2 regions of the Pseudoduganella aquatica genome follow, and region 1 is predicted to be linked to the other one. Evidence: predicted binding sites of a transcription regulator. Region 1 holds the regulator's gene; the other holds the start of a gene.

Region 1 (4,404 bases):
CACCGTCTACCCGGACGAGGACCGCATGGAAACCAACCAGGCCGTGCAAATCGTGCAGGGCGGCGCCACCGCCACCGGCGCCGGTATGAAGGCGAACAACGCCACGCGCCAGGTTGTACTGCAGGGACGCGGACGGATTGTGTATCCGCCGGCGCAAACTAAATAGTGAATGGACAGACGATGAAAAAACTCCTGATTTCGGCCCTGCTGCTGTGCGCGGCCGGGCTGGTGCAGGCCGAGAAGGCCGACTCCACCAAGCCCACGCTGATCGACTACGACAACGCCGACGTCGACGACGTCAAGCAGATCAGCACCTTCACCGGCAACGTGGTGCTCACGCGCGGCACGCTGCTGATGAAAGCGGCCAAGGCGGTGGTGACCAAGGACCCGCAAGGCTACCAGTACGTGACGCTCACCAGCGCCGGAGGCAAGCCGACCACCTTCCGCCAAAAGCGCGACGGCGAAGGCGAGCAGTGGATGGAAGGTGAAGCCGAGCGCATCGAATACGACGGCAAGAACGAACTGGTGAAGCTGTTCGTGCGCGCCAAGGTGCGCCGCCTGGAAGGCAGCAAGCCGAGCGACGAAGTGTCGGGCGAGTTCATCTCCTACGACAGCCGGCGCGAGCAGTTCAGCGTGCGCAATACCGCCAGCGGCGAAGGCAAGACCGGCGGCGGCCGCGGCACCATGGTGATCCAGCCGTCCACGCCCAAGCCGGCTGCCCCGGCCGCTCCTGCTGCGCCGGCGGCGCCGGTCCAGCAACCGCCAGCGGGGAAATAACCATGGCTGAAGCAATGCAAAGCTGCACCAGCACCCTGGTGGTGCGCGGACTGCAGAAGTCCTACGGCAAGCGCCAGGTGGTGCACGACGTGTCGCTGCAGGTGGAATGCGGCGAAGTGGTGGGCCTGCTGGGGCCTAACGGCGCCGGCAAGACCACCTCCTTCTACATGATCGTGGGCCTGGTGCCGTCCGACGCGGGCAGCATCGACATCGCCGGCGTGGACGTGTCGAGCATGCCCATCCACCAGCGCGCCACCCTGGGCCTGTCCTACCTGCCGCAGGAGGCTTCGGTGTTCCGCAAGCTGACGGTGGAGGAGAATATCCGCGCCGTGCTGGAGATCCAGAAGGTCAACGGCAAGGCGCTGACCAAGCAGGAGATCAATGAGCGCCTGGACCGCCTGCTGGCCGACCTGCAGATCGAGAAGCTGCGCGAGAACGCCGCGCTGTCGCTGTCGGGCGGCGAGCGCCGCCGGGTGGAGATTGCGCGCGCGCTGGCCACCAACCCGCGCTTCGTGCTGCTGGACGAGCCATTCGCGGGCGTCGATCCGATCGCCGTGATCGAGATCCAGCGCATCGTGCGCTTCCTCAAGGAGCGCGGCATCGGCGTGCTGATCACCGACCATAACGTGCGCGAGACGCTGGGCATTTGCGACCGCGCCTACATCATTAACCAGGGCAGCGTGCTGGCGTCCGGCCGTCCGGACGACATCATCGCCGATGAATCGGTGCGGCGCGTCTACCTGGGCGAACACTTCCGCATGTAATTCCTGAACCAGCCCATGAAACAGTCACTGCAACTCCGCACCTCTCAGCACCTGGCGCTGACGCCGCAACTGCAGCAGTCGATCCGATTGCTGCAGCTGTCCACGCTGGAGCTGCACCAGGAACTGGAACAGCTGCTGGGCGAGAACCCGCTGCTGGAGCGCCTGGATGATCCGCTGGACCGCTCGCTGCGCCTGCTCGGCGACGGCGCCATCAACCAGACCCAGTCCGACGGCGCCGACGCGTCGCCGGCCGACGTGGGCGCGCCGGCGCAGGACAGCGCGCCGGCCGGCGAGGGCGACCCCTTCGACGGCGCCGGTGGCGACAGCGCCAGCGGCGCCGAGGCCGACACCGACTGGAGCGACGCCGGCCGCAGCAAGGCGCCGGACGACGAGGACTCGCGCCCGCAGCTCGAAGCGAGCCACTGCACCTTGCGCGAGCACCTGATGGAGCAGATGCGCGTGACCGTGCAGCAGCCGCGCGACCGCGTGCTGATGGAGCTGATCATCGACGCGCTGGACGAGAACGGCTACCTGGAAGAGCCGCTGGAAGAGATCCATGCGCGCCTGCCGGAAGAGGCGGACGTGGAGCTGGAGGAGCTGCAAACGGCGCTGACCCTGCTGCAAAGTTTCGACCCCATCGGCGTGGGCGCGCGCAGCGCCTCCGAGTGCCTGGCGCTGCAGATCAAGCGCATGCCCGGCGTGCCGCTGGTCACGCGACGCATGGCCATCTGCATCGTGGAAAAGCACCTGGCCTGGTTCGCGCAGCGCGAATTCAACAAGCTGAAAAAAGCCCTCGATTGCGACGACGAGGACCTGCGCGAAGCGCAAGCGGTGATCCGCCAGTGCAACCCGCACCCGGGCGCCGAGTTCGCTTCCGACGTGTCCGACTACGTGGTGCCGGACGTGATCGTGAAGAAGGCGCGCAATGGCTGGCAGGTCTCCTTGAACAACGACGTGATGCCGCGCCTGCGCGTGAACGCGCTGTACGCCAACATGCTCAAGCAGGGAAAAGGCGAGTCGGCCATGGGCGCGCAGCTGCAGGAAGCCAAGTGGCTGATCAAGAATATGCGCCAGCGTTTCGACACGATACTGCGCGTGGCGCAAGCGATAGTAGAAAGACAAAAGAACTTTTTCAGCCATGGCGCGGTTGCCATGAGACCCCTTGTGTTGCGTGAAATTGCTGATACACTGGGACTACACGAGAGCACTATTTCTCGGGTAACAACTCAGAAATACATGCTGACTCCGCATGGGATGTTTGAGTTGAAATATTTCTTTGGCAGCCACGTCGCCACCGAAGCAGGAGGAGAAGCATCCTCGACGGCGATACGGGCGCTGATAGTGCAACTGACAGGAGCAGAAGACCCGAAAAATCCTTTATCCGACAGTAAGATTGCGGACATGCTGGGAGAACAGGGCATGGTAATTGCGCGACGGACTGTTGCCAAATATCGCGAAGCCTTGAAAATCCCTCCGGTAAGTCTGCGTAAAGCTTTGTAGTTTTACTTGGGTTCCCCTGCGCTCAAATAACATTCGATAGCGCATGAGCCCTTATCTTTAGGAGTGTGTATGAATCTCACCATCAGTGGACATCATCTCGAAGTGACCCCCGCCATCCGTGAATACGTGCAGAACAAGCTGGAACGGGTAAAGCGCCATTTCGATCAAGTTATTGATATTGCTGTCATCCTGACTGTAGATAACCTCACCGAGAAAGACAAAAGGCAAAAAGCCGAGATCAACCTGCGCATGTCCGGCAAGACTGTGTACGTGGAAAGCCTGTCGCAAGACCTGTATGCTGCCATCGATACGCTGATCGACAAACTGGACCGCCAAGTCATGAAGTACAAGGCCAAAGTGCAGGAGCATGGCCACGACGCCATCAAGCATCTCCCGGACACCTACGAGCCAGCCGCCACCGCATAAGACGGTCACCGGCACTCCCAACAAAGGGCGCATCTGGCGCCCTTTTTTGCGCCCGCGCTAAAATGGCTGTCTAACAATCATAGAGACAATCAGCCATGAGCGAGCACGTCATCACCCAGGTTGCCAACGGCGCCGGCATCATCACCCTCGACCGCCCCAAGGCGCTCAACTCCCTCTCCCTCGACATGGTGCGCGCGCTGACCGCCGCCCTGCTGGCCTGGCGCGACGACAGCGCCGTGGCCGCCGTCGTCATCCGCAGCAGCAGCGAGAAGGCCTTTTGCGCCGGCGGCGACATCCGCTTCTTCCATGAAGTGGGGAACGCCACGCCGCAGGGAGGCAGCGCGCTGCTGGAGGACTTCTTCACCGAGGAATATGCCCTCAACCACCTGATCCACTATTACCCTAAACCGTATATCGCATTAATGGACGGCGTGGTGATGGGCGGCGGCATGGGCATCTCGCAGGGCGGCCCCGGCTGCGGCGTGCGCATCGTGACGGACCGTACCAAGATGGCCATGCCGGAAGTGAACATCGGCCTGTTCCCGGACGTGGGCGGCAGCCATTTCCTGTCGCACGCGCCGGGCAGCCTGGGGCGCTACCTGGGCCTCACCGGACTGACCGTGGGCGCTGCCGACGCGCTCTACGTGGGCCTGGCGGACTACTACGTGCCCGAGGCCCGCTGGAGCGCGCTGGGCGAGCTGCTGCAGGCCACGCCCGGAGCAGGCCTGCGCGATGCGATAGCGGCCTTTGCAGGCGCTGCTGGCAGTGCTGGCGCTGGCGTGCTGGAAACGGAGCGCGCCGCCATCGAGCGCCACTTCGCGGCGGACAGCGTGGCGGCCATCATGGCCTCGCTGGCCGGCGACGAGGGCGCCTTTGCGCAGAAGGCGCTGAAGGCCATGCAAAGCCGTTCGCCGCTGATGATGTGCGTCACGCTGGA
Region 2 (4,404 bases), 750 kb from region 1:
TATGAAGCTGAAATCCTTTATCGCCGCGGCTGCCCTGCTGGCCGCCGGCAGCGCCAACGCCAACCTGATCACCAACGGCACTTTTGAAAACGGCAGCCTGGCAGGCTGGAGCAAGTCCGGCAACGTCACCGTTACCGGCTATCTGAGCAACGGCGTCTACTTCGGCGCAGGCAGCACGGCCAACGGCCACTACATGGCCTCCTTCAACGCTGGCGACAGCACGCCGAACGGCATTTTGTCGCAAACCTTCGCCACCGTGGCCGGAAAGCGCTATGTGTGGGAATTCGACTACGGCGTAACGGGCGGCGGCACGCAAAGCCTGAACGTGGGCATCCTGGGCAGCGACGGCACCCTGAAGGTGAGCAAGCAGGTGACCGACGATGCCGCCGGCGCGCTGGCGTACTACAGCTACGTCTTCTTCGGCGACGGCAACCAGGCTACGCTGCGCTTCTGGGATATCGGCACCAATGCCAGCGGCGGCGTGGACTCGATGGTGGACAACGTTTCCGTGAATGCTGTTCCCGAACCGGCCTCGCTGGCCCTGATGGGCCTGGGCATGGTGGGTGCCGTGGTGGCCCGCCGCCGCCGCAAGGCCTGAATTGCGCAGCGGCCTGTGTGCCGCTGCGCGCCAGCGCCACTCCCATTTGATCAGGATCAAACCATGGTCCGACGAAGCGCCAAGTCCCTGCGCGCCGATTAGACTTCTAGAATGGCAGCCGCCATGGACCGGCCTGCGCGGCTCGCTATCGAAATCTCGTGATGGGGGGCGTAAAGATGAAAAAACTATTCGGATTGGACCGTCGTTCCGGCTTGGCCGTTGCGTTCATCGCGGCGACGGCCTTGTCGGTGTCGGCGTCGGACAGGTACAGGGAGCACGACGACGAGGACGAAAGCCAGGTGAAGCGCGGCTTTGACATTGTCCCGCCGGGCGTGAAGCTGAATTTGATGGGCAAGAATCGCGCGCTGGTCGGGCTGGGCAGTTACATCGTCAATACCAGCGGCTGTATCGACTGCCACAGCCATCCGACCTACTCGCCGGGCAGCGACCCGTTCAAGGGCGAGCCGGAGAGGATTAATGCGGAGGAATACCTGTCAGGCGGGCGGACCTTCGGCCCCACCATTACGGCCGCAAACATCACCCCGGACCACGCCGGCAAACCGGCGGGACTGACGCGGAGCGAGTTTATCCAGATGATGCGGACGGGCCACAATCCGAAAGATCCGCCCGGCACCATCGTTCAAGTCATGCCCTGGCCCGTGTTCGGCAAGAAGACCGACCGCGACCTGGCCGCGATCTATGAATTCCTGCGAGCGATTCCATCCCTGCCCGACAATACCCACCCCGGGCCATGAGCCCGGGTTGTTGCTGGCGTTGTTAGCGCTTGGCGGCGCGGCGGCGTGCGAAGACCAAGCCGAGCAGGCCCAGTCCCATCAGTGCCAGATTGCCTGGCTCCGGAACCTTCGCGGCGCTGACGATGGCGACGTTGTCGATCGCAAAAGCGTCGCTAGCGACGTATTTCGTGCGCAGGGAGGTGATGGATTGTCCTGCGCCGGCGACGAAGCCATAGAATTGATCGATCTGGCCACTCACGATGGGGGGCGTCAACGTGGCGATCAAGGTGGCGCCATTGAACAACTCAAATTGCGTGCGCTGCATATCGTCGTTCATGGACGAAAACATCGCACCGAACGACGAGATGGCATCGGCGAAAGTGAATGTCAGCACACTGTTGTTATTGCCGCACAAGCTGGCAGTGGTGTCGACACTGCAAGGTGTCGTTGCCGCCTGGGTGCCGGTGATGTTCCAGCTTGTGGCTGATGCTTTCACGGACATACCGCCGCCGAGGTTGACGCCATTGAGGACATTGGCGCCCGTGAGGCCATTGAAATTCTGCGACGTGGTGGCCGTACCGGCGGCGGCCAGCCAAGCCGCTTGATTGGTGTAGGCGATAACGGCCGCTTCGGACGATGCGCTTGCGAAAAGGAGCGTGGCAGCCAGGGTGTTCAGAATGATTTTCATTATTGCCTAAAGTTGCTAAATTGTAATATAAGATTTCTTATGGAATCTTAAGCAAATTTAGTGCCAGAAATTTTTAAGACTGGCAGATCAAGGACTTATAGTTTTTATGTGGCAATTTTAGTTGCCAAAATACAGGCACTGTAAAATTTTCCGACACCTCCGTAAACAAAAACGCCAAGCCGCAGCCTGGCGTTTTGTGAGATCCAGCCCGGTCTATTTTCCGTTGCTGGCCACCCAGTCCAGCAGCGCGTCGATGGCCTTGCGGCCGTTGCCGTTGCCGGTGCGGTCGTCGTTGATCATGGCCACCACAATGCACAGTTCGCCATTTGCGTCCGGCACATAGCCGGCGATGGCGACCACGTTCTTCAACGTGCCGGTTTTCACGCGCGCGCGCGCGGCGGCGGGGCTGTCTTTCAGGCGGCGCTTCATGGTGCCGTCCACCGCCGCGATCGGCAGGCTGGTCAGGAACTCAGGCATCCATAAACTCTTTTGCGCCGCCTGCAGCAGGCCGGCCATTTGCGCCGGGCGCACGCGCTCGCTGCGCGACAGGCCGGAACCGTTTTCCAGCACCAGGCCGGTGTCGTCTATGCCGTGGCGCTGCATCCAGGCGCGGATGATCTGTTCGGCACGGGTTGCCGTCGGGTTGGCGGTTGCGGCAGAGGTGGCTGCATCGCCGCCGCCGGGGACCATGGCGCTGCGGACCGAAGCCGCATCGGCGGGCGGCGGCGCAACGGCGTCGCTGCTCAGCGATTCGCCCGGCAGCACGGCGGGGCTGGCGACAGGCGTGCTGGACAGGCGCAGCGCGGGAATAGGACGGCTGCCCAGCACCGGGTCCGGCTCCAGCGCGCCCAGGGTGAGGAACAGCGTGCGCGCCAGGCCGTTGTCGGACGGCTTGTTGATGTCGCGCAGCACTTCGGCCAGCGGACGCGAGACATGCTCGGCCAGCAGGCGGGTGGCGGCTTGCGGTGCGCTAGCCGATGCGCCGGCCGCAGCTTCGCGCGCGGTGCCGGTGAAGGTGCCGCCCAGGCGCGCCCAGGTGCTGCGGAACAGGCGCTCGGTGTAGTCGTTGCGCTCGAGCACGTTGATCACGGTGGTCTTGCTGCAATTTTTCGGGAAGGTGCCGTGCAGGCGCACAGTGAGCTTGCCGCCCTTGCGCGTGGTATCCGGCAGCTTCCAGCCGTCCTCCCACTTGGCGCAGTCGGCGTCGATCAGCGTCATGTCCGATTCAATCGTGACGCGTTCGAGCTGCGGCAGCATGCCCAGCTTGAGCTTGCCGCCGGTGGACGTCATGTCCACGCGCAGCAGATTCATGTTCAGCAGCAGCGCGTCCGGGATGATGTTGTAGTAGGCCTCGGGCGATTCGTCGAACGGCGCCACGCCCAGGTCCGTGCGGGCCGGCTGGAACAGCTGGCGGTCCAGCACCAGGTCACCCCGGATCTTGCGGATGCCCTGGGTGCGCAGCTTCTCCAGCATGTGCACCAGCACGTCCTCGTTGAAATCCGGGTCGGCGCCGCCGCGCAAATAGAGGTCGCCTTGCAGCACGCCGTTCACCACCTCCGCGCTGCTGCGCAGTTCGGTGCGCGCCTTGAACACCGGCCCCAGCTGGTCCAGGCCCACCATGGTGGTGACCAGCTTCATGGTGGAGGCCGGCTGCATGGGGCGGTCCGGGTTGTGCGACACCAGCGGCGTGCCGCCGCGCAGCACAATGGCGCCCATCGCGCTCTCGGGAATGCCGGCCGCCTGCAGCGCGCGCGCCACCGGCTCCGGCAGCTGGGCGTGGACAGCGCCGGCGGCGGCCAGCAGGGAAACCAGGATCAGGCGACGTAACATAATTATCCTTGATGGAAGAATACGTAAGACACGCCGATGGCGGTGAGCACACCGGCCAGGTCGGCAATCAGGCCGCAGGAAATAGCATAGCGCGTCTTGCGGATGCCAACCGAGCCGAAGTACAGCGCCACGATGTAGAAGGTGGTGTCGGCCGAGCCCTGGAACACGCAGGCCAGGCGGCCGACGAAGGAGTCCACGCCGTAGGTGTTCATGGCGTCTATCATCATGGCTTTCGAGCCGCTGCCGCTGAGCGGTTTCATCAGCGCGGTGGGCAGCGCCGGCACGAAGTCGGTGTTGACGCCGATGGCGCTGAAGATCCAGTTGAAGCCGCTCATGACAAAGCCGAACACGCCCGCGTTGCGGATCACGCTGATGGCCACCAGCATGCCCACCAGGTAGGGAATCACGGTGAGCGAGGTCTGGATGCCGCCCTTGGCGCCCTCGATAAAGGCTTCGTACACATTCACCTTCTTGCGCAGCGCGCCGACGATGAAGATGGTGATGACCCCGATCAGCACGGCGTTGCTCACCACCTTGGAGACGGTGGCGATCTC

The links. The regulator sigma-54, encoded in region 1, starts transcription at its own class of promoters, with help from an activator protein. The targets are predictions, from matches to a motif close to TGGCANGNAANCTGCTTT.
Region 2: a site for sigma-54 is predicted at 2,069-2,086, ahead of KT882_RS01000 (PEP-CTERM sorting domain-containing protein). Genes of this name have one in related genera too.

Annotation. Positions count from the first base shown of each region.
Region 1 covers NZ_CP086370.1:1,001,100-1,005,503, forward strand. The annotation lists gene lptC (LPS export ABC transporter periplasmic protein LptC) at 1-166, shown strand, start outside; gene lptA (lipopolysaccharide transport periplasmic protein LptA) at 181-777, shown strand; gene lptB (LPS export ABC transporter ATP-binding protein) at 780-1,541, shown strand; gene KT882_RS04445 (RNA polymerase factor sigma-54) at 1,557-3,041, shown strand; gene hpf (ribosome hibernation-promoting factor, HPF/YfiA family) at 3,111-3,467, shown strand; gene KT882_RS04455 (enoyl-CoA hydratase/isomerase family protein) at 3,563-4,404, shown strand, end outside.
Region 2 covers NZ_CP086370.1:250,078-254,481, reverse strand. The annotation lists gene KT882_RS01010 (PEP-CTERM sorting domain-containing protein) at 2-598, shown strand; gene KT882_RS01005 (hypothetical protein) at 775-1,353, shown strand; gene KT882_RS01000 (PEP-CTERM sorting domain-containing protein) at 1,376-2,020, opposite strand; gene dacB (D-alanyl-D-alanine carboxypeptidase/D-alanyl-D-alanine endopeptidase) at 2,234-3,850, opposite strand; gene KT882_RS00990 (nucleoside recognition domain-containing protein) at 3,853-4,404, opposite strand, start outside.